DNA from 3 places in the Asaia spathodeae NBRC 105894 genome. Region 3 is predicted to be linked to each of the others. Evidence: riboswitches for the same ligand, from Rfam matches in the RefSeq annotation. Region 3 holds a riboswitch; each other region holds the start of a gene.

Region 1 (7,924 bases), on a different contig from region 3:
CAGCCCAGATAAGTATCCGCGGTGGATTGCGGAAGTGGCGTGACGCCAGTGAACCGCAAGTTGCCAGCGCGATGAGCAGAAGCGCCGCACCTCCTTCGCGCAGGCCCCAGCTATGCATGGCAGTCTGACGCTCTGCAGAGAACTGCAACAAGGCAAGGCCGATCCAAAGCGTGGCGTCATCGATAACCGCGAGTTTGAGCGCCAGTTGTCCGATCGGTTTGTCGGCGATCGGCAATTCCCTGACGATGCCGATAAGCACGGGCAGGGCGCTGACTGCGATGCACAAACCGATGGACGCTGCAGCGATGCCGGGCGTGACAGCGGGCGCGTGCCAGCCGGGGAGGGGCAGGAAGAAATAATAAACGAGGATGGTGCCTATCAGAAAAGGCCCACCCAGTGCCATGGCAGCACCGCCCAGGAGGCGTGCAAGGCCGGGTTTCGGGAGGGCGTTTTCTACGCTCTGGCCCTCGGGGTGCTGCCACATCTCCATTCCCGCCGTGAAGGCGAGCACGAGTACGGCGATCCAGCCAATGGTATCACCATAGAAAGAAGGAATGCCGAGGCTCTTGAGCGGTAGATGCCAGACGGCGGCCATAATGCCAATCAGGATCGGAATAACAGCAATGGGTATGACGCGGCCAAGCAGGCGCCAAAGCACCCAGGGAACACAGACAAAAATACCGATATCTGCCAGGACCGCCGTCAGATCGTTCATACCCATCCTTTCGATGTTTCACGCAAAGATAGCTTGGATAAGAGAGAAAGCGCAAACCTGACGTCAAAAGCCATGAAATGGCTGAAGATAGTAGCTGGTTTTTTCACGCTTACGGATGCGGTGGAAATATTTCCTCAAGATTCTCCGTCTATTTATTTTATGTTTGAGGTGTAAACTTGTTTACTTATATTGTTCGCTCGTGAAGGACCAATCATGCCTCCGCATATCTCAATCTACCAGCATCCCCAGGAAAAGGGATATGGTGCGGCTCTGACCGTTATCGGTAGTGCACTTTGGCTGCTGATCATTCTGAGTGTCTTCCTACAGAAAAATCCGGTTGCTGCGCTGATTGCCTTGGTCATCTACGGCTTGCTGCTCTGGGTCATGATGAAGTTCATGGCAGCCCTGTTCCGTGCATGGATGGTTGGCAGCATGGTGGTGCTCTCAGAGCAGCAATTCCCGGAACTGCATGCAATCTTTGTCGATGTCAGCCGGAAGCTCGGTCTGGAGACGGCGCCTGAAGCCTTTATCTATAATTCTCACGGCGTGATGAACGCGCTCGCCCTTAGGCTGTCGCGTGGGCGTTATGTGCTGTTGACTTCAGCGCTTGTCGAAGCTGAGGACAATGCGCAGCTCCGCTTCGTGATCGGGCACGAAATTGCTCATCACGTGCTGGGTCATCTCAATTCGGCGAAGCATTTCATCCGTTATCCGGCTTTCTTCGTGCCTTTTCTCTATCCGGCCTATTCGCGCGCCCGCGAATATAGCTGCGATGCGGTAAGTGCGTTTCTTCTGGAGGATAAGAACCAGGCCCTGACCGCATTACAGATGCTGGCCTGTGGTGCCAAGCGTCTGAACTACGAGATGAGTCCGTCAGCCTTTATCGATCAGGAAAAACTCATGCCCGCCTTTGCAGGGTTTTGCCGCGAAATCTTTCTGAGTCACCCGCGCATGACCCGTCGTGTCGCGCGTCTGATGTCCCTCTTCCCGATCGTGGCAGTGAAGCCGGATAGAGCACCTTCCAGCGCTCAAGATGCAGCCTGACGGGCGTTTGGGTTCTGTCCGGCTTCGTGATGACCTTCACTGTTCTCCGGTCCTCTGACCGGAGAACAGGACGCTTCAGGCGACCATGGGGATGTCAGAACCCTGCCTGCATGCTGATCGAGAAGGAACGGGGGGCGCCGATCAGAACCTCGGACGGATAGCTCGTATCAGCCCATTGCACGAAATGCTTGTTGGCAAGATTGTCGATGCGACCGTACAGGGTAAAGCCCTTGCGGATATGCCAGCCCGCAAAAACGTTCACGAGGGCGTAATCCTTGAGCGAGAGCGTATTGGCAAAATCACCCTTGCGCGCAGAGACATAGCGCATGCCTGCGCCGAGATCGACAGGCAGGTCCAGCGCTGACGACCATACAGCCCAGAGATTGGCGGTTACCGCAGGTACGTTGGGCACCTGATTGCCTGAGGCGTCCGTCGCGGCATCGGGATAGAATGTGCCGTAATGCGCATCTGTGTAGGCAATATTGCCGGACAGGCTCCAATGGCGGTCGAGACGCCAATCGGCCTGACCCTCTACCCCACGCGAATGCTGGCTCCCGGCGGTCGAGACAGAATCCTGACCTGTCTGAACCAGAACCCGAGTGCGTCGGATATCGAAGAAGGAAAGTGTTGTGACAAGCCGACCCGAAAGCGCACTTGCCTTCACGCCGATTTCCCCCTGACGCGAGTGGCTCAGACGGCTGAATTGCCCTTTGTTGGCAAGGAACAGGTTTGAGCCTGGCGGATCTTCTGCAGTCGTATACACACCATAGAGGCTGACATTGGGCAGAATGTCGTAAACCGGGCCGATACGGAAATTGGCAGGGTTGTAATAGCCCTTGAAGCTCGTTGCCGCGTTGAATTGCCCGTTCTGATTGTAGTTCTGGCGGTCGAGCGAGAGCCAGTCATAGCGAAATCCGCCAACCAGACGCAGAGTGCGGGTCAGTGAAAGCGTGTCTTCCAGAAAGAGCCCGGCATCGATCAGGGTGGTTGGCGATTTGCGGTAAGGATACTCCCCGGCGAAATTGCCCAATGCGCCGCCTTCCGGGTCAGTCAGCGAGACACTGTCGGCATAGCTGGCGTCGGGAAAACCACGATTGCGGATGAAGCGCAGATAATAGGCGTCTCCTCCAATCACCAGACGGTTCTTCAACCCGAAAAACGTGGAGTCAAAGCGGGCGTCAATCGTATCACCGATCTGATGCTGGTTCTGATAGACATAGAACCGGTCACGCCCGATCCGCCCCGGCTCGATTGGGGCATTACTGGCATCGACTGCGCCTTCGCTACCTATATAGCTGTAGGTCTCGGCATTGTCCCACCGCCGTTTGGCATAGGAGAAATAGGCCTTGTCATGCAGGGTGAGCCGGTCGTTCACGATCCAGTTCAGATGCAGGGTCGGCGTGGCATTGACCGAACTTGCTCGCGGGTTGGCAACATTGTAATTGCGCCAGAGCGAGGCCTTGCTGACAACCAGCCCGCTCGATGAATGCAGAAGACCCTTGGCTTGATCCTGAACGGCAGAGCCCGGCACCAGAGGGGCGCCGTAATAGGTGGAAAGCTCATCTGTCAGATAATCCATACCCAGTCGGGCCGAGAAATTCTGTGACGGATGCCAGAGCAGGGTCGTCGTCCAGTCATTGCTATGCGGATCAGCGCCCTTGACGTAGCCATCTGACGAGGTGCGGCTGAAATCACTGCGTATGGCCAGTGTCGGTGACAGCGGGATCGACCCGCCAATGCCTGCATTCCAGGTATTGAAGCTGCCATAGGAAACCAGCGTGTCCAGATGCGCATGATCCGGGTCGGGGCTGCGTGTGCGCATATCGACCGTGCCACCCACAGCGCCTTGTCCGTAAAGAACGGAAGACGGACCCTTGAGGACCTCAACTGCCTCGAGATTGAAGGCGTTCAGCGGCCGGTTCACCATGGTGGTGGGGCCGAAATAGAACCCGTCGCGCAGGATCAGGATCTGATTACCACTGAACCCGCGCATCATGAGCTGTGCCGGGTTGCCCGGTGACCCGCCAGAAGTGACGCCCGGTGCAAAATCGGCAGCCTGTTCGGCCTGGGCGTAACCGCGCTGCGAGATGATCTTCTGGTCGATCACCGCAATCGAAGCCGGGTTATGCTGCAGGCTCAGGCCGAGCCTGCCACCGATGGCAGGCCGGGCATTGAGCCCTGTGCTTTGCCCGTGGGCGGTAATGTATTCATCATTCGCTCCCTGATCCTGCGCGACGGCCTGAGGGAGGGAGAGCAGGGGAAGCCCTGCGAGAAGAAGCGATCTGAAGGGGCGCAGAGGGCGCATGGTGGCGGATCTATCCGGTCTGTTCACGTCACTACGATGGGCAGATTTGCACCCGCCACTTCCGGGACACCCCGCCCATCAGTTCTCGTCCGTGACCATGGATGATGGCAGGTCTCCTGACTTGTGCGTCACCAAGCAACAACATGCCTTCCCGGGGGGATAAACCCAGTGGCCGGGCCGCAAGGGCCCTTGTCAGTGCTCTCTTCACCTACAGTTGCGGGGGCAGTCATGGCATCGCACCATGTTCCCTTTTCATCCCGGCGAGCGGGAACCATCGCGCGCGACCCTACTGCCCGCGCACGCCCTGTCAATCAGACGCGAGGCTTATGCAGGTCTCTTGTAACGCTCGCGTATCCCAAATGACACGCGCCTCTTTTCAGCTCGGGCTTGTCGGGCTTGTGGCCATATGGGGATCAGAATGGGACGGTGATCCGTTTTCGACATGTCCGGCCAGTGCGAGCAGGACCGTGCCCGCCTGGTCTTTCAACTCCAGGTGATACCAGTTTTGGCTGGGGCCCAGATCGACAATCTCGACGCGTTGCGTATCGGGCTTGAGCGGACGCTCTTCACTCCTGCCGTTATACAGATTGCTCAGGACCGTCTCTTTGCTGGACGGCTTCGATACCGAGAAGACGAGCCGCAAGCTGTTGTCTCCTTCCTCCTGCAGCAGGGCCACGCCGCTTGCAGGACGATGAAGGCGGTAGAAACCGTTTGGTCCGTAGATTTCGACCAAACCCTCAGGCGCGCAGGCGAATAGGCTGATCGTGCCAGCGGGCACCGTCAGATGTTGGCTTGCCATGCCCGTCTGGCGAATACGGAAAACGACACCCTGTCTGCCGGTATTACTGAAGGTGAGTTTTGTCGGATCATCGGCATGGGTGGTGACAGCAAAGCGATAGGGCAGGGCGCGGCTCGGCCTCTGTCCGGCTTCCTGCATCGGCAGGCTGCCCTGCGACGGCACGAGCGGCGGCGGATGCGCGCAGGAAAGACGCGTCTGTGGCAGATAGTCGTCGGTATTGGGAAGCTTCGCCGACCATTCAGCGTCGGGTTTCGAGAAATCGAAGACGGAGGTCAGATCGCCACAGACAGATCGCCGCCAGGGGGTGATGGTGGGGCATGCGACGCCAAAACGCTTTTCGAGAAATTGCAGGATCGAGGTGTGGTCGAATACCTGCGAATTGACCCATCCCCCCTTTGTCCAGGGAGAGATGATCAACGCAGGCACGCGAGGCCCGAGACCGACAGGCTCGCCATGATAGCTCTCGCCTGCGGATGAAACAGTGGTGCTGCCTTGCCCCGCAAGCGCAGGGACAGGCGGTGGCACATGGTCGAAAAAGCCGTCATTCTCGTCGTAGTTCAGAATGAAGACTGTCTTGGCCCAGGTCTCGGGGTGACGAACGAAAATATCGATGAGTTTCGAGATCAGATGCTCGCCAAAGCCGGGAGGGGCTTCGGGATGTTCCGACAGGGCAGCTGGCGGAACGATCCATGAGACCTGCGGCAGGGTGCCTCCTGCAACATCATGCTCGAAAGCATCCAGCAGGTAACGCCCTTCAAGCTCGTGCATGTTTTCCTTGTTCGAGCCGGGGGCGATGGCGCGGGCGTTCAGGTAGCGCCAGTCCTTGCGGTCGAGATTGCGGAACTGGCGGAACGAGGCGAGGGGGTTGTCGCCGAAATTGTCGTATTCCTGATAGAATTTCCAGGTAACACCGGCCTCCTGCAGTCGTTCAGGGTAGGTCGTCCAGTCGAAAGGCGTGAATTTCGGGTTGTCATGGGCCATGTCGGCAGACCAGTTGCCGTCATCGACATTCTCGACTGCCTGCTTGCCCGCTGAACCGACAGCGAGCCCGTTCGTGCCGGTGAAGAAATAGAGACGATTTGGATTGGTCGGCCCGAAGATCGAGGCGTGATAGGCGTCGCAGATCGTGAAGGCATCCGCCAGGGCATAGTAATAGGGGATTTCCTTGCGGGTGAAATACCCCATGGTCATGGGTGTCTTGTGCGGTACCCAGCTATCCCACTCATTCCATGCTGCCTGCGTGCCTTTCCAGCTATGGTCGAGGCTTTTCAGGCAGGCGGCAGAGGTATGCACCGTGTCGAACAGGAAGGGCCAGATAGCGCGGCCCTTCTCGTCTTTCTGGGCAAAGACGGAACTGCCATCAGCCTGGCGTTCTGCCCGCGGGTCACCAAAACCGCGCACACCGCGCAGCGTGCCGAAATAATGGTCGAATGCCCGGTTTTCCTGCATCAGGATAACAACGTGCTTGACGTCCTTGATCGTGCCGGTTTCCCGGTTGGCTGGAATGGCCAGAGCCTGTTTCAGGTTTTCAGGCAGCATGGCCCCAGCGAGGGCGGCAGCACCGAGATTGAGAAAATGCCGTCGGCTGGGTTTCATGCTGGCTGATCCGTCTCTCAGTTGAAGTGCTTGCGGATGGTGAAGAATACCATGCGCGGGGCCGCGGCCTGAAGGGTCTGGAACGTGCCCGAAGGGTCGGAATTGATAAAGCCGTTGCTGCCCACCGTCGCGACATAGCGCTTGTCGAACAGGTTCGAGACGTTGATCTGGGTATCAAGCCCGCGCAGCCAGAAATTATGGCTCTTGAAGCGGTAGCCGAGATTCAGGTTGAACACGTCGTTGGCCGGCACATAGGCGTCGTTCGTATAGGTGTAGTAGCGACGATCCTGGATCTGCATAAGGACGTTGCCCCAGATCTGGCCGTCGTCATAGCCGAGCTGCAGATTGGCGAGGTTGCGCGGCATACCGACCACGTTCTTGCCCTTGATTGCGGCGGAAACCGTACCATTCGCCATCACATCGTCCTGATAGAAGGAATTGTTGAAGGCATAGGAAGCGAAGATCGACCAGTTCGGAGCAAACTGCCAGTTCACGGCAGTGTCGATGCCACGAGAGATGACCCCACCCACATTCGACAAAACCGAGGCATTGCCCTGAATGCCCACGCCCTGAGTCACCGAGAGAAGGCGGTTTTCAAACTGGACGTAATAGCCGGTTACCGTCGCCTGGAAGGTTTTGGTATGATAGCGATAGCCAAGTTCCTCGGTATTCGACATTTCAGGCTTAAGACGCCCCTGCAGCGCCTGGAATCCTGCCACCGTGGTCGAGAACGGCCCTGATGTCTGGGCGCTGTCAAAGGCCGCCATATTGCGGCTGTAGTCGAGGAAGATCTCGTGATTATGGTTGAAGCGGTAATTTGCGCCAACCTGCGGCAGGAAGCCATTGCTGGCATTCAGCGACCCTGACGGATAGGCCGTGGCGACAGGTGTGCCGAGATAATTGCCGTTCATGGCGCGCGCCGTGTTGTCAACGATCAGTGACTTGAAGCCGTAATTGACCTTCAGCTTTGGCGTGATTTTCCAGGTATCGCCCAGATGCACCTGATAGGTCTTGGTGTTGAAGGCGCTCTGCCACTGCGTGGCAAAGGCGTTGTCGCGATACCAATGGATGGAAGAAGGCGATCCGTCGAGCGCGAGAGGATAGAAGCGGCGCGCCTGATTGAAATTATTGTTTTCGAACCAGAAACCACCCTCAATGCTGTGATTGGCAATCTTGTAGGTCAGGCTGCCGATAAAACCGGCGCGGTGGATGTCGTATTCTGTTGTGCGTGTGGAAAGGGGTGACCCTCCCAGCTGTGCGGGCGTCGACTGATAAGGCGTGACCCACACACCTTCGCCGGTATTCGTATGGCCGTAGCCCATGACATAGCCTGAAAGGCGATTATTGACCCGGAAATCGAGCTTGCCATAGCCCAGCGCGTCTTCACGCAGGCCGCCTGCATTGTAATAGACCGTATCCACATTCTGGATCCCCTTGGGGAAGGGGATGGTGTTCTGGCTGGCAT
Region 2 (7,924 bases), on a different contig from region 3:
AGGGCGTGGTCCGGCCCCCAGGCGATGGCGTGCTGCGTCTGGTAGAACTGGGCACCGAGATGGACATAGCCATCCTTGCCAAGCTTGAAGCCACCATCGGCGTCGAGCTGGTATTGTTCACCGCTGCCGAGATAGGCATTGGCGCCGCCCTGACCGCTGAGTGTCAGGCCGTGATCCTTTTTCTTCGTGATGATGTTGACCACGCCTGCGATGGCATCAGAGCCATACATGGCCGCCGCACCGTCTTCGAGCACCTCGATATGGTCGATCATGTTGCCCGCGAGCATGTTCAGATCGACGCCCGAGGAGGCAAATTGCGGGCCGGGCTTTTGCACGATATTGGCCGTGGAATGACGGCGCTTGCCATCGACCAGAACCAGCGTTTCATTGGGGCCCAGACCACGCATCTGGATGGATGAAACGAGCGAGTTCGTGTTCGACCCGCGTGCGCTCATGGTGATGGACGGATAGGTCCGTGTCAGCGCATTGGCGACGTTGAGTTCGCCTGAACGCTCAAGCGTCTTGGACGAAATCACGACGACAGGGCTGATGCTCTGACGCGCCTTGACGTGGCTCTCACGCGTACCGGTCACGACCACCTGTTCGGCGTCGTCCGACGGTCTGACGAATTTGTTCTTCTTCGTCAGTGCGGTCGCCTTGTCGGCTTTTTTCTGGGTGACTTCCTGCGCCTCGGGAGAAGCGGCTGCTTCGGCGCTCCGGCTCACGAATGGCGTGCAGGCAGTCGTTGCAACGAGGAACAGGGCAAGTCTTTTCACCGGTCTCTCCGACACGTCTCTGGATGTAACGGGTCGCAAAAGCGTTACTGGGGCTGTCAGAGTAAAGTTAAGCTTTTATGGCAATATGTCGTATTATTTCCGGTATTTGATAGAGTATTTCAGGGCGCGAAGGCTCGATAAATCCTGACTCCCGCTTCGTCGTATTTTGAGAGAAGAGGAATGATAAAGCACTTGCGAATTCTCTCATTTGTCGCGGATAAATTGAATTCGCTTCATGTCCGGCGTGATTTCAAAGCGAGACGAGCATCATTCTGCGCCCTCTGTTGATGGTCATTAAGGCGCATTGTCCTTGGCCATGACGGAAAAGGTCCCCTGTAAATTCTGAAACGTCATGTAACTACTTTATAAAAACTGTTTCATTCTTTCCAGGCGGGTATCGGGTCGGGCGGGCAGGATATTGCCATCATGTCTGCCCGTTCCGGCGCTGTCATGAATTTGTCATGGAGTTCTTCCCTTGCTGTGACAGGGAAAATCATAATGTTGCGGTCTCGATATAAAGAGGATCGATCAGGGCGCCGGATTCCGTCGCGGGTCGCGGCGGCGGTCTGGTGACGGCACTCCGGCAAGACGATGCGTTCTCGCCCGGTTGCAAATCGCATCGTGATATGGATTGATACATTATATCATTATCCAGTCGCGAGTTTCGAGCCATGTCCTTCAAACGATCCCCGCTGCTGCTTTCCTCTGCGCTTGTCGGTGCTGTCGCCTTTGCGGGCACGGCACATGCGGATGAAGGCATGTGGACCTTCGACCACCTTCCCAAAGCCGCCTTGCAGAAAAGCTATGGCTTTACGCCCGATGCCAGCTGGATCCAGCACGTGGTCCAGTCATCGGCGCGTCTGGCAGAAGGGTGTTCGGCCTCGTTCGTGTCCGGCGACGGGCTGGTGATGACCAATCACCACTGCGCCAATTCCTGTCTCGCAGCCCTGTCTGACAAGGATCACGATTATTTCCGTGACGGGTTCACGACCAGGGATCTGGCAGACGAGCGTCAGTGCCCCGGCATGGAACTCGACCGTCTTGATACGATGAAGGATGTTTCCGGCCCCGTAGCCGACGCCACAAAGGGCAAGCAGGGCGCGGCCTATGCTGCGGCCCTTCAGGAAGTCGAAAGCAAGCTTACCAAAGACTGCGTCGGTGGCGATGACGCCCATTGGCGCTGCGACATGGTCTCGCTCTATCATGGTGGACAGACTGCGCTTTATCGCTACCGCCGTTACAAGGATGTGCGCGTGGTCATGGCGCCCGAGCAGGGCATCGCGTTTTTCGGGGGTGACCCCGATAATTTCGATTACCCGCGTTATGATATCGATCTGTCGATGCTGCGTGTCTATGAGGGCGGCAAGCCGGTCCATACGCCCTATCTGCAGTTCGACCCGGCAGGCCCGAAGGCGGATGATCTGGTCTTCACATCCGGTAATCCGGGGCGCACGCAGCGAGGCCTTCCGGCGGCGGCTCTCGCTTTTCAGCGTGACGTGATCAACCCGACCGTTATTGCCTTGTATTCGGTGCGCGAGGGCATGTTGTGGCAGTATGGGCGCGAGAGCGCCGAGCACGCCAAACAGGCTGAAGACATTTTGTTCGGTGTCCAGAACGCCCTGAAATCCTTTTCCGGCACGCAATCGGCGCTGCAATCGAGCGATATCATTGCCCGTCGAGCCAAAGAGGATGCTGACCTTCAGGCCTGGATTGACGCCGATCCGGCCAGAAAATCGGCTTATGGCGAGCCTTTCAAGGCGGTCGATCAGGCCATTGCCCTCGAAAAAGATCTGTTCACGCGCAATCTCGCTCTGAGCATGGTCTTCGGTGGGGCGGTCAATAATGTCATGGCTCTGGTGGAGGGCGCGAACGAACGCAGCAAGCCCGACGCCAAGCGTCATTCCGGGTTTCATGACGCGCAGCTTGGCGAGATCGAGACGGCGCTTGGCGCAAAGGAGCCGTTTTATCCCGAACTCGAAACCGCTCTCTTCGCACTGCGTCTGACAAGCTTGCGTCAGACCATCGGCGCCGATGATGCGCTCGTGCACCTGGCGCTTGGCAACGATGCCCCCGATGAACTCGCTGCCCGTCTGATCAAGGGCACGAAAATGGGCGATCCGGCGGCGCGTCTGGCGCTATGGAAGGGCGGTCTGAAGGCTGTCGAGGCCTCGAATGATCCGTTGGTCGTTTTCGTCCGCAAGCTTTACCCAAGCTATGCCGCGCTGCGTGAGCAGATGCGCAATGAGGTCACTGCGCCATTGCACAAGGCCCAGGGTGATATTGCCCGTGCCCGCTTTGCTCAGGCCAAGGCTGATGGGCGTCTCGATACGCTCTATCCTGACGCCACGTTCTCGCCGCGTCTTTCCTATGGAACGGTCAAGGGCTGGCGCAAGAACGGTGTCGATGTGGCGCCCTTCACCGATTTCGCCGGGATGTACCATCATGCTACTGGCAGCGAGCCATTCGCCCTGCCCAGGCGCTGGCTCGACGCCAAGGGTGAAGTCAACCCGTCGACGCATCTCGATTTCGTCTCGACCAACGACATCGTGGGTGGCAATTCCGGTTCGCCGGTCATCAGCCGCGAGGGCAAGGCTGTCGGTCTGATTTTCGACGGTAATCTGCCCAGCCTTGCTGGCGATCTCTATTACGACATCAACAATAACCGTGCGGTCGCGACGGATACGAGCGCCATCATCACAGCATTGAAGATTGTCTATCATGAAGACGGGCTGGCCAGCGAGCTGATCAACGGCCATCGCTGAACGTGGTTTTTGCGGGGCGCTGCCCCGCCCCCCGGAAAGGGGCACGCCCCTTTCATCCCTGATAGAGGGTTTCCAAAGGGCGACGGCCCTTTGGCGGGATTTTGGGGCGGAGCCCCGGATACTCAGATAACCGGCGTACCGCCCGTCACGGCGATGGTGGCGCCCGAGATGTAGCTGGCTTCATCGCTGGCGAGCATCACATAGGGGGCAATCAGCTCGACAGGCTGGCCAGGACGCCCGAGCGGTGTGTCGGCACCGAATTCATGCACATGATCGCCATGCATCGTCGCGGGGATGAGCGGGGTCCAGATCGGGCCGGGGGCGACGGTGTTCGAACGGATGCCCTTCTCGCCGAGAAGCTGGGCGAGACCACCGCTGAAATTCTGGATGGCGGCCTTGGTCGCTGAATAGGCCAGGAGACGCGGCTTGGGGCTGTCGGCATTGACCGAGATCGTATGAATGATCGAGGCGCCGCTTTTCATATGGGCGACAGCATGGCGTGTGAGGCGGAAGGTCGCACCGATATTGGTGGCGAAAGTGTTATCCCATTCGTCTTCGGAGATATCTTCCAAGGCGAGGCGCTCGACCTGAAAGGCAGCGTTGTTGACGAGGACATCAATGCGCCCAAAGGCAGCAACGGTCTCGTCCACGACGGTCTTGCAGATTTCGCGTGATTTCAGATCGCCGGGGAGCAGAAGCGCCTTGCGGCCTGCCTTTTCGATCCAGCGCGCCGTCTCTTTTGCGTCTTTTTCTTCTTCGGCAAGGAAGGAGAGGGCGATATCGGCGCCTTCGCGGGCAAAGCCGATGGCGACAGCACGACCGATACCGGAATCGGCACCCGTGATAAGGGCAATCTTGCCCGTCAGACGTCCGGAACCCTCATAGCTGTTTTCGCCATGATCAGGCAGCGGGGTCATGGCCTCGGTCTGACCGGGGATACGGTCCTGGAGAGGGGTGTCGAAAGGGGGCTTGGGGAAAGTCGTCATGATGAACACCTTCGTGCGGGAGAAGGAAAAAAGCGCGGCCCGCGGCCTGCTTGTGTTCATCGCGAAAACGTGAGGTTTAGTTCCGTGGCAAAGGATATCAGGGGTGAAAACCCCTGATATCCGGATCATCAATCAGGCTGAGCGGATCAGTTTGTGATTGACGAATTCCTCGATCCCGTTCGAAGAAAGCTCACGGCCATAGCCGGAATTCTTGACACCACCGAAGGGCAGCTCGGGAGCGGTGCCGGTCGGCTCGTTGATGAACACCATGCCGGTTTCGATGCGCTCGGCCAGCTTGCGGCCACGCTCGACATCGCTGGTATGGATCGAGCCACCCAGACCGTAGGGCGAGTCATTTGCCAGTGCGATGGCGGCATCATCGTCAGCCACGGGGTAGACGATGGCAGCCGGACCGAAGATCTCTTCGTAGAAGATCGGGTTATCCTTGGTAACGCCGGTCAGCAGAGCTGCCTGCATGAAGAAGCCTTCGCGGTCGAGCTGCTTACCGCCCACGACCAGCTTGGCACCGTTGGAGACGGCCTTTTCGACCTGGCTCAGGGCCAGCTTCATGGCGTTTTCGCTGCTCATCGGCCCGTGGGTCACGCCCTGTTCCAGCGGGTCGCCATAGCGGAATTCGGCGATGGCATCGGAGAGACGACGGACGAATTCGTCGGCAAGCGATTCATGCACGATCATGCGCTTGGCTGCTGTGCATACCTGACCGTTATTGGACATGCGACCCGCAACAGCGTTGGGGATCACCTCATCCAGATTGGCGTCTTCGAGCACGATGAACGGATCGGAACCGCCAAGCTCAAGCGTGGTCTTCTTGAGCGCCTTGCCCGCCTGGGCGGCGACCGCGCTGCCCGCGCGCTCGCTCCCTGTCAGGGCAACACCGCGCACTTCGGGGCGGGCGATCAGCTCTTCAGACACATCGTTGTCGATGAAGAGATTGGTCCATGCACCCTTGGGGGCCCCGGCTTCGAGGAACAGGGCCTCGAAGGCGAGCGCACATTGCGGCACGCCGGGTGCGTGCTTGGCCAGCACGACATTGCCTGCCATCAGGTTCGGGCCAGCAACGCGTGCGAGCTGGTAGTAGGGGAAGTTCCAGGGCTCCACGCAGTAGATGACACCCAGAGACTGGCTCAGCACGGTGGCACGTCCCTTGGCGACCTCAATCTCGCGCGGAGCGAGGAATTTCTCAGCGTTCTCGGCGTAGTAGCGCAGGATTTTTGCAGAAAGCTCGGTTTCCGCGATGGATTCCGGCAATACCTTGCCCATTTCGATGGCGATGAGGCGTGCGTATTTTTCCTTGTTCTGCTCAAGGATTTCCGCAGCCTTCAGCACAATGGCCTTGCGCTCGTCAAAGCTGCGATGGCGCCAGTCGCTGTTATAGAACTCGTGGGCAGCCTCGAGTTTCTCGAAGGCCTGGGCCTTGGTGTGAAGCTCGAATTCGCGCTCGGTCTTGCCGGTTGCCGGGTTGATTGTCCGATAAAGGCTCATCGTAATAGCTCCTTTCTTGGGGACCCCCGGCCTCACGGTCGGGTGATCTGCATGGTTTCAGAAAGGCCGAGCCGCGGGATGGTTGCGTGATTTTTTGTGCGAAAAATTCTGTCAACGAAGGCAGGGGCATGGCGATGCAGCGCAGAAAACAGCGCATCAGACAGGGGAATTGGCTTGGCTTTCAGGGCTGTGAGTGGTTACTTCCGTCTCTGTCGAAGGTCTCGCGCAAGCGAGTGAAAAGGGAATGCCGAACGGGCCGGCAGATCCGCTCAGGATCGGGCTTGCGGCGGCAGCTGTCCCCGCAACTGTGAGCGGCGAGTTCCTGCTCGGGCCACTGGAAGCGTGCTTCCGGGAAGGCGCAGGATATGACGACCCGCGAGCCAGGAGACCTGCCTTCGTCTTTGCTGCCGTGGCAGCCGGACGGGACGATCCGGCAGCTGGAGACGAGGTTTTGTTCAATCACGCGTTCGCAAGCCCCTTGCGCCACAGGACAGGGATGACGCGCTCATGACGATGGTGAGCGGGGAGATAAACCCGCCTGAGAAAAGCCTGCGCCTGCGTATCTCGATCCTTGGCCTGTGTCTGATACTGGCCAATCTGGGCTTGTGGATCTGGAGTTTCCTGCTGCTGCGTGACAGGCCTCTTCTGCTGGGCAATGCCTTGCTGGCTTATGGTTTTGGCCTGCGTCATGCAGTCGATGCCGATCATATCGCGTCAATCGACAACGTAACGCGCAAATTCATCCAGATGGGGCGTCAGCCACTTCTGACCGGGTTCTGGTTTGCCATCGGTCATTCTCTTATCGTTGTGCTGGCGGCGTTGGGAACGGCATTGCTGTCTCAGGCGATGCAGGATCGTTTTGGCGCCTGGCGTGATATCGGCAGCGTGACCGGCACGCTGATTTCAGCCGGTTTTCTGTTTGCCTTGGCGATAACGAATTTCATCGTGCTGCGTGGCGCCTGGCGTGCCTGGCGTCATGTGAAGTCTGGCGGTGCGGTTGAGGAAATTGATATCGATGCGCTGCTGGCCAAGGGGGGAGTGCTGGCCCGTCTGCTGACGCCGCTTTTCAGGCTCGTTTCCAGAAGTTGGCATATGGTGCTGCTTGGCTTCCTGTTCGGTCTGGGCTTCGATACGGCGACGGAGGTGTCCCTGCTCGGCCTGTCTGCCTCTCAGGCCAGTCATGGCGTCTCGATTGCGACCATCATGATCTTCCCGGCGCTTTTTGCAGCTGGCATGGCCCTGATCGATACGGCTGATGGCGTGCTGATGCTCGGGGCCTATCGCTGGGCGTTTGTCGATCCACTGCGCAAGCTGCGCTACAATATCATCATCACCCTGATCTCGGTCATTGTGGCTGTCGGGATCGGCAGCATCGAAACGCTGAAACTGCTGGGAGACAAGATCGGCTTCGAAGGGCGTTTCTGGCAGCTCGTTTCACTGGTGAGTGACAGTTTCAACCAGATCGGCTTTATCGTGATCGGCCTCTTCGTGCTGGCCTGGATGGCCTCGCTGATCTTTTATCGCGTCGACAGGCGTCGCCGGGGATAAAGCCCGAACCGCCCCATCGACACATGAGTTTGCCTTGCGGCGGCGTCAGAAACTGGCGCCGATACGCATCTGGAAGCTGCGCCCTATCAGGGCTTCATAGTAACGGGTGAGGTTGTAGATGCCGGAATCTTTCGGCAGGGCATCGGTGATATTGTTGATCACGAAATTCGTTGAAAGGTTTTTCGTGATTTCGTAGCCGAGCGAGAGATTGAACTGGGCAAAGGCCGGGCGCTTATTGGCCTCGTAACGTGTGGAGGGCACCTGAAGCATGAAAAGGCTCGGCCCGTACCACATCGTCTGCCATTGCGCCGTGAGCGCGCCGCGCTGCCAGGTGGTGTTGAGCGTGAAA
Region 3 (7,924 bases):
CATGCTGTCATCTGGGCTGACGGTGCCCTGACGGAGAGCTATCTCGATACCGGCAATGCCCGGACCTTTGCCCAGCCCGGTGCTGTCAAACGTCTCCCGGGTCAGGCAAAGACATGGGAGCAGGACGCCGCGGCACCGCTGCTTGTTGCTCGTGATGCGGTTGAGCCCCTGTTCAACGACCTGCTTGCACGTGCCATCCATCTCGGGACGGAAAGCCGCGTGGCGACACCGGAAATGACGATGGATGCCGATCTCCATCTCATGACCGAGAAAGGTAAGATCATCCGCAAGCTACGCGAGAACAAGGACCAGGTGACGTTCATGATCCCGCCCGGTACGCAAAGCGTGCGGCTGTGCTCGCGGGCAAGCCGCCCCTGTGACGCGATTGGTCCCTATGTGGATGATCGTCGTCTGCTGGGCGTTCTGGTCGGCAGCATCACGCTGTTCGATGCCACGGAGACGGTGGAACTGACCCGACATCTCTCCGGCGAGGCGCTGGATGGCTGGCTCGGAAGCGACGCCTGCCCCTGCCGCTGGACCAACGGCAATGCCTTGCTCGAGCTCGATCTTGGGGCAAGAGACACGGTCTCCATGCTCGCGATCCAGATTGTGGAGGGCGGCCCCTATCTGGTCGACGCAGATGCCCGGGATCAGGAAATGAGCCTGAGCGCCTGATCGGGAAACGGGGTCTCTTTCCGTGCAAAGAGAGACCCCGGATTATCATGCATTCATTCACCGCCCTCAGGCGGGCGAGGGGTGAAAACCAGCGCGAGGCAGGTTTCGATGGCCATCAGCGCATGGCGATCGACAAACAGACCGAGCAGGGGCCAGTGGCGGCGCAGGGTGAGGCGAAAAGGGCTCATGAGGGGCTTTTTCCTCCGACATAGGCAGGAGAGGCAGAGGCCAGACCCGTCTTGAGCACCTCCTCTTTCATCAGCAGGGCCGCCAGATGGAAGGCGCGTCGTGCATGGGCATAGGGCAGCCACTGGCCGACCATGTTCCACGGCATCCCGTTATTATAGGTCGCGATGGCCAGAACCGGCGCGCCGGTTGCGGCATCAGTGGCGATCAGTTCCTCACTTGCTCCGCCGGGAGCCGGCGGTGGAATGGGCGGCAGGCCGCCGCCCGCTGCACCGGCAGCAAATCCGGCCACGATCGGCAGGGCATTATAATACCATTTGCTGCGGCGCAGATTGGTGATGGCCGCGCTGATCCGCAGAGTGCCGGGTGGCATCATGGCGACAGGGCCTGCAGGCAGGATCTGGAAATCTTCGCCGAGAGTCTTGCGTAGTTCGGCTTCGAAGGCACCCGTCATACGGGCCTGTATGTCGGGCTTGAGCACCGGAGCATTGCGCACGGGGTGCCACAGAACCGGATCAATCACCGCATAACGATAGCCCCCCGGATGCAGGCCGGGCGCAATATAGACAAGATCGTCCGTATGGCCCTTGGGGTGAGTCATCTGCCCGTAGGTTTCCGGTGCGATAAAACCGGTCCGGGTTGTTTTCTGCCCGGCGCAGCCCGCCAGAAGCAGGACGCCGGTGCAGGAGAAGAGCAGGGACACAAGGCGTTGCGCCGGAAGGCGGCAAGAAAGCTGAGGGGGCATGGCGAGTGTTACCTGAGAGAGGGAAAACGAAGCCCCGCATGAAGGCTGCGTCTGATCAGCCTCTGATGCCCGCGTGATTTTTCAGGGTGATGTCCCGACTATATGAAAGCTGAAACAAAGGGCGAATTAACGGGGCCCCGGCAGGAAAACACAGACATCGAGCCCACCTTGCTTACGATTGGTCATGGCAATATCGCCCCCCAGCGCGCGTATGATCGTGCGGGCAGAGGTCAGGCCAAGTCCCACGCCACCGGTCTGGCGATTGCGCGATTTATCAAGACGGAAATAGGGTTCGAAGACAGTCTGCAGAGCCGCTTCCGGCAAGCCCGGCCCGTTATCCCTCACGATGATCGTCGCACTGCCATCCGGCGCCGGTGAAAGCACGATCTGCGGCGCGGTGGCATATTTGATGGCATTCTCGACAAGATTGGAAAATACACGACGCAGCGCATAAGGCGGGCCGTTATATCCCGTTCTGTCTGGTCCGATGAAGCGCACGTCATGACCCTGATCAGTGTAGTCATAGGCGATTGTCTGAAGCAGGTTCGACAGATCGAACATCGTGTTTTCCTCGCGTGAAGCATCGTCACGGAAGAAGGACAAGGCGCCGTCGATCATGGCCTGCATTTCATCGACATCGCGAAACAGCAGCCTCTGCTGGTCCGTATCGTCGATGAATTCACCGCGCAGCCGGATACGGGTGAGCGGGGTCCGCAGATCATGGGAAATGGCTGCGAGCATGGTGGTGCGGTCGGTAACGAATTTGCGTATCTGCGCCTGCATTGCGTTGATCGTTTCCACCACCAGCCGGATTTCACGTGGGCCTTCTTCACTGAGCGGCATCAGGCGGGGCTGTGCACCCAGATTGCGCACGCCATAGGCCAGATGTTCGATCGGGCGTGAGAGCTGGCGCGAAGCGATGGCGGAAACAGCGATGATCCACAGCGTCAGCAGCACGGCTTCGAGACAGAAACGTTCAAAGGCATAGAGACCCCAGAAACGCTGCAGCGCGATACACAGGATCCAGCTTCCGTCGTCGCATTGCAGTGCCGCAAAATAGGACTCGTGAAAAACCGAGCGATCATAAGGCATGCCGGGCAATTGCGAGACCGGATTGTCTTCCTGAAAGACGGCAAGCCTCTCTGGCCGGTGCGCCAGATAGGGTTTGAGAAAATCCCAGCCCTGTTCGATCTCGGCGGGTCGGTACTGTCCATGCAGCAAAGCCGTGGCAATGGCCGAGCCGGAGGGATACCAGCCAAAACGCAGCTGGTCGGTCGCCGCAGCCTGTGTCAGGGCCTGTCGTGACGCGGCAGGGGCAGCCTGGGTCATGCGGATGACGGTGGCTACCTGGGCGGGGAGCCCGGTCTCCTGGATATCCGGTTTGGTCCAGCGGCCGCCAAACAGGAAGAAGAGTTCAATCAACAGCAGGGTGACCCCGGCAGCCAGCGCCACGGTCACGATCAGACGACGCGTGATCGTGTCGTCCAGAAACAGGGTTCGGCTCATGCGCGTCTGACCGTCGTGGCAAACATGTAGCCGCCATTGCGCACGGTGCGAATGAGGCTCGGATTTTTCGGATCGGTCTCGAGCTTGTGGCGTAACCGGCTGACCTGAACATCGATACTGCGGTCAAAGGCGGCATGATCGGGGCCGCGCGCCATGTCCATCAGCTGGTCGCGTGTCAGCACACGCTGGGGATGCTCGGCAAAGGAAAGCAGCAGGTCGAACTCGCCGCCTGACAGCATGACGAGTGCGTTTTCGCTCGACCGCAACTCACGGCGGGCCACATCAAGCTGCCACCCCCCGAAGCACAGGACCGGTCGCGTCGATGGAGAGCTGGGGGCAACCGGGTCCACGGTGCGCCGCAGCACGGCCTTGACGCGGGCCAGCAGCTCGCGCTGGTCGAAAGGCTTGGTCAGATAGTCATCAGCACCGATTTCGAGCCCCACCACGCGATCGGTATGGTCAGCCATCGCCGACAGCATGATGACCGGCAGGCGCGATGTTGTCCGCAGGCGCTGGCAGAGGCTGAACCCGTCTTCGTTGCGCAGCATGATATCGAGAATCACGAGATCGACCGGCTGGGCCTCCAGCAGGGCGAACATGGCCTCACCATCTTCCGCCGTCGAGACGCGGTACTGGTGCTTGCGCAGAAAGCTGGTCAATAGCGTCAGGATATCCTGATCGTCATCGACAACGAGAAGATGCGGCATGGGGGTCATCCCTCGTTCGTATCATGGAGCCAGACCGCCATGATGTCGGGAGCAGACATGATGTTTCAAGATGGAAATAATGCATCGACCGGCAGGGCCTCGTGCTTTGCATGGCGCGTTCGAAACCTGCTAGGACAGGCGTGACGGTGCCTCGCAAGGGGTGAAAAGGGAAGCGGGTCCGGGCAGAGATGCCCCAGTCCCGCGCTGCCCCCGCAACTGTAGGTGATGTCAAACCCCTGCCACGATCCCACTGGAGCTCTTCCGGGAAGGGGGCAGGGATTTCGGGAGACCGGCATCACAAGCCAGGAGACCTGCCGTCATTTCGCTGATTTCATGGACCGGCGGGGTGCCCGGATCGTGACGGATTGCATTTTGTCGAATGCGTCAGGTCGGTGCATGCGCCGGCAATCATCACTGCGCCTTGTTTTCGGCCCCTGTTGCGGGGATGAGCAAAAAGCCCGGATTGTCATGAACGCGCAGCCCAAACCCGTTTTTCATGTCTGTCAGACCTGCGCCTCAGGCGGGCAGGCCCTGCATGATGCCCTGACCGAACTGGCAGATCCTGCTCTGGTCGCGGTCGAGAGCGTGCGCTGTCTCGCTGCCTGCCGGCAGGGCTGCACCGCGACCCTCTCCATGCCGGGAAAATGGTCATGGCTGCTTGGTCAGCTGAGTCCTGAACTCGCGCCAGACCTGCTTGTCTATGCGCAGGCCTATGGTCGCTCGGCATCAGGCACGGTCATGCCCTCCAGACGCCCTGATTCGCTGCGCGATATCATTCTGGGGCGTTTTCCTGCCCAGAATCCTGCTGCTCCTGCCCCACAACATGCCGTTCCGGAAAGCGTCTCATGAGCAAGATTCCTGTCACCATCATCACCGGCTTTCTTGGCGCCGGAAAGACCACGCTGCTGCGCCATCTGATCGCGCAGTCCAATGGTCGTCGCATCGCCATCGTCGTCAACGAATTCGGCTCGCTTGGCATTGATGGCGAGACCCTGCGTGGATGCAGCATTCCGAACTGCCCGGAAGAAGATATCGTCGAACTCACCAATGGCTGCCTTTGCTGCACCGTGGCGGATGATTTCATCCCGACCATGGAGGCGCTGCTCGATCGGCCGCAGCCGCCAGAGCATATCGTGATCGAGACATCGGGCCTTGCCTTGCCCAAGCCTCTGCTCAAGGCGTTCGGCTGGCCGAGCGTGCGCACGCGCATGACGGTCGATGGTGTCATTACCGTTGTCGATGGTCCGGCGGTTGCCGCAGGACGTTTTGCCGATGACCCTGAGGCCGTGGCGAAGCAGCGCGAGGAAGACGAGTCACTCGATCACGACAATCCGCTTGAGGAAGTCTATGAGGATCAGCTCGATTCCGCCGATCTGGTCGTGCTGAACAAGACCGATCTTCTCGATGAGGCGGCACTTGCCAGCGTGGAGGCTGCTCTCGCTGGTCGCAAGCGCCGCGTGCGTGTGATCCGCGCCCGTGAAGGTCAGGTCGATCCCGCCGTGCTGCTCGGCCTTTCTGCCGCTGCCGAAGATGATCTGGCTGCACGCCCGTCCCATCATGATGGCGCTGACGAACACGAGCATGACGATTTCACGAGCTTTGTTCTGCCCATCAGGGAGCAGGAAACTGTCGAGCGTTTCATTGCCCGCCTCGAGCATGTGGCGCTGACGCATGATGTGCTGCGCATGAAGGGCTATGCGCCCATCGCCGGGAAATCGCTGCGTCTGGGTGTGCAGGCAGTCGGCAGTCGCATCCGCCATGCCTTCGAACCATGGGGCAATGCTGCGCAGGGCGAGGGCAGGCTGGTCGTGATCGGGTTGCATGGGCTCGATCCGGTTGCTGTACAGAACAGCTTCGACGCTGGCTGAGCCATGCATCTTCTCTTTCGGGAAACGCATGATCTGGACGGGCAGGCCATGGCCGAGGATCTCGGTCATGAGCCCGCCGATCTCGTTCTGCTGTCTTTTTCCGAAAGTGACCTGCTTGGGCTGAGTGCTGTGCATGGCGCGCAGGACCCCAGCCTGCGCGTGGCCACATTGTCTCGCCTGCGCCACCCGATGTCGGTCGATCTCTATCTTGAACAGACCATTTCCCGGACACGCTGCGTGGTGGTGCGTCTTCTGGGGGGCACCGAATACTGGCGTTATGGTGTGGATGAACTGCGCGCCCTTTGTCGTGCACGGTCCATTCCTCTGGCGTTCATAACGGGAGAGGCCACGCCCAACCCCGCGCTGAAAGCCCTGTCGAACGTCGATACTGCGCAATGGGAGCGTCTCGACGGACTGTTTCGTGAGGGGGGCGCCCGCAATCTGCGATGCGCCCTGACCCTTATGGCCAGCCTTGCCGGGCTGGCGCCGGATGATGGCGCCATTGCCGAGGCCCTGCCGCCCGCCGGTGTCTATCGTCGGCTTGGCACAGAGCGGACAAGCCGGGTTCTGCTGGTATTCTATCGCGCTCACCTGCTCGCGGCCGATCTCGACGGGGTCGATGCCCTTGCCGAGGCGCTTTACGAATCCGGCCTTGGCGTTGACCTGATCTACGTGGCCTCGCTCCGCGCGCCGAGCGTCCTGCCTTTTGTCGATCGCTGGATGATGGAAGAGCCGCCCGAGATCATTCTCAATGCGACCTTCTTCGCTGCGCGTGGCGATGACGGCACCCCATCCCTACTTGAGGCGGCGCAGGTGCCGGTGGTGCAGATCCTGCAGCCGAGTGCGACCTTGGGCGCCTGGCAGAAATCAGGCCGTGGCCTGTCGCAATCGGATCTGGCGATGCAATGCGTGTTGCCTGAACTCGATGGCCGCCTGACCGGCACTCCGATTTCGTTTCGCGACGAGGCAGCACCCGGCCTGCCTGCAAGACGCGTTGCCCATGCACCCGGCATTGCGCTCATGGTGCAGCAGGTGCAGGGCTGGCTTCGTCTGGCGCGTCAAAGCCCGGCGGAACGGCGTCTCGCGCTCGTTCTGTCCGATTATCCCGGTGCAGAAGGCCAGGCGGCCCATGCGGTCGGTCTCGACGGGTTTGCAAGTGTCGAGGCTATCGCGACACTGCTGCGAGACGCTGGTTATGCCATTACCTCTGTCGAGGCGTCCGCCCTGCCCGAGGCGCTTTGTCAGGCGCCGATGCAGCGTATTCTCGAAGCAGGAGCGTACCGCCTTTTATTCGAGGCTCTGCCCGAGGGGTTTCGTGAGAAGGTCATCGCGGCCTGGGGCGCTCCGGATCAGCCCATCGAGGCCCGGTTCGTCGAACTGGGCACTCTGGTGGTGGCGTTGCAACCGGGGCGGGGCAGGGCGAGCGAGCGCAAGGCGCAGTATCACGATCCTGATGTGCCCCCCTGTCATGCCTATATCGGTTTCTATCTCTGGCTGCGCGCAACACGCGCAATTTCGGCCATGATCCATCTCGGCACGCATGGCACGCTGGAATGGCTGCCGGGCAAATCTGTCGCGTTGTCCGAAAGCTGCGCGCCCCCTGTGCTGCTTGGGGGTGTGCCTGTCATCTATCCTTTCATCGTCAATAATCCGGGCGAGGCTTCTGCGGCCAAAAGACGTCTTGGCGCGGTCATGATCGGCCATATGACGCCACCCGTTCAGCGCGCCGGGCTCGATAGCGCCATGGTCGATCTTGAAAGGCTGATCGACGAATATGCCGAAGCCGATGGGTTGGATCGTCGGCGCGGGGCATTGCTGCGGCGCCAGATCCTTGATCGGGCCGCCGATCTCGGCGTGCTGGCAGAAAGCGGTGTGGCTGGCGGCGAGACGGATGAGGCCGAAGCTCTGGCCCGTCTCGACGCCTATCTGTGCGATGTGAAGGATCTCCAGATACGTGACGGGTTGCATGTGTTCGGCTGTCAGCCGCCCCGTCACGGCGCGCTGGTCGAGATGCTGGCAGAATCCGCTCAAGTAGCCTCTGATATCGTCACCTCCCGCCTCGATGCCTGCCCTCAGGCCGAGCGACAGGCGCTGCTTGCCGCACTGGACGGGCGTTTCGTGCCGCCCGGTCCTGCGGGGGCGCCTACGCGCGGGCGTCTGGATGTGCTGCCGACAGGACGTAATCTCACCACCATCGACCCGCGCCTGCTGCCAAGCCGCGCTGCGCTGATTCTGGC

The links. A riboswitch is a leader RNA that binds a small molecule or an ion and turns the genes downstream of it on or off. The one in region 3 is predicted to bind cobalamin.
Region 1: another riboswitch for cobalamin. It lies ahead of AA105894_RS11525 (TonB-dependent receptor); the one in region 3 lies ahead of AA105894_RS13890 (DUF1636 domain-containing protein).
Region 2: another riboswitch for cobalamin. It lies ahead of AA105894_RS01835 (HoxN/HupN/NixA family nickel/cobalt transporter); the one in region 3 lies ahead of AA105894_RS13890 (DUF1636 domain-containing protein).

Annotation. Positions count from the first base shown of each region.
Region 1 is NZ_BAPY01000038.1:36,969-44,892, reverse strand. It holds gene AA105894_RS11535 (cation:proton antiporter) at 1-715, opposite strand, end outside; gene AA105894_RS11530 (M48 family metallopeptidase) at 929-1,759, shown strand; gene AA105894_RS11525 (TonB-dependent receptor) at 1,854-4,064, opposite strand; cobalamin riboswitch at 4,154-4,355, opposite strand; gene AA105894_RS11520 (phosphocholine-specific phospholipase C) at 4,441-6,459, opposite strand; gene AA105894_RS11515 (TonB-dependent receptor) at 6,477-7,924, opposite strand, start outside.
Region 2 is NZ_BAPY01000002.1:45,821-53,744, reverse strand. It holds gene AA105894_RS01855 (TonB-dependent receptor plug domain-containing protein) at 1-776, opposite strand, end outside; gene AA105894_RS01850 (S46 family peptidase) at 1,448-3,538, shown strand; gene AA105894_RS01845 (SDR family oxidoreductase) at 3,661-4,524, opposite strand; gene AA105894_RS01840 (NAD-dependent succinate-semialdehyde dehydrogenase) at 4,657-6,027, opposite strand; cobalamin riboswitch at 6,227-6,438, shown strand; gene AA105894_RS01835 (HoxN/HupN/NixA family nickel/cobalt transporter) at 6,535-7,575, shown strand; gene AA105894_RS01830 (TonB-dependent receptor) at 7,621-7,924, opposite strand, start outside.
Region 3 is NZ_BAPY01000072.1:17,455-25,378, forward strand. It holds gene AA105894_RS13865 (Hint domain-containing protein) at 1-675, shown strand, start outside; gene AA105894_RS13870 (hypothetical protein) at 729-863, opposite strand; gene AA105894_RS13875 (DUF3313 domain-containing protein) at 860-1,606, opposite strand; gene AA105894_RS13880 (ATP-binding protein) at 1,733-3,112, opposite strand; gene AA105894_RS13885 (response regulator) at 3,109-3,828, opposite strand; cobalamin riboswitch at 3,947-4,152, shown strand; gene AA105894_RS13890 (DUF1636 domain-containing protein) at 4,288-4,668, shown strand; gene cobW (cobalamin biosynthesis protein CobW) at 4,665-5,687, shown strand; gene cobN (cobaltochelatase subunit CobN) at 5,691-7,924, shown strand, end outside.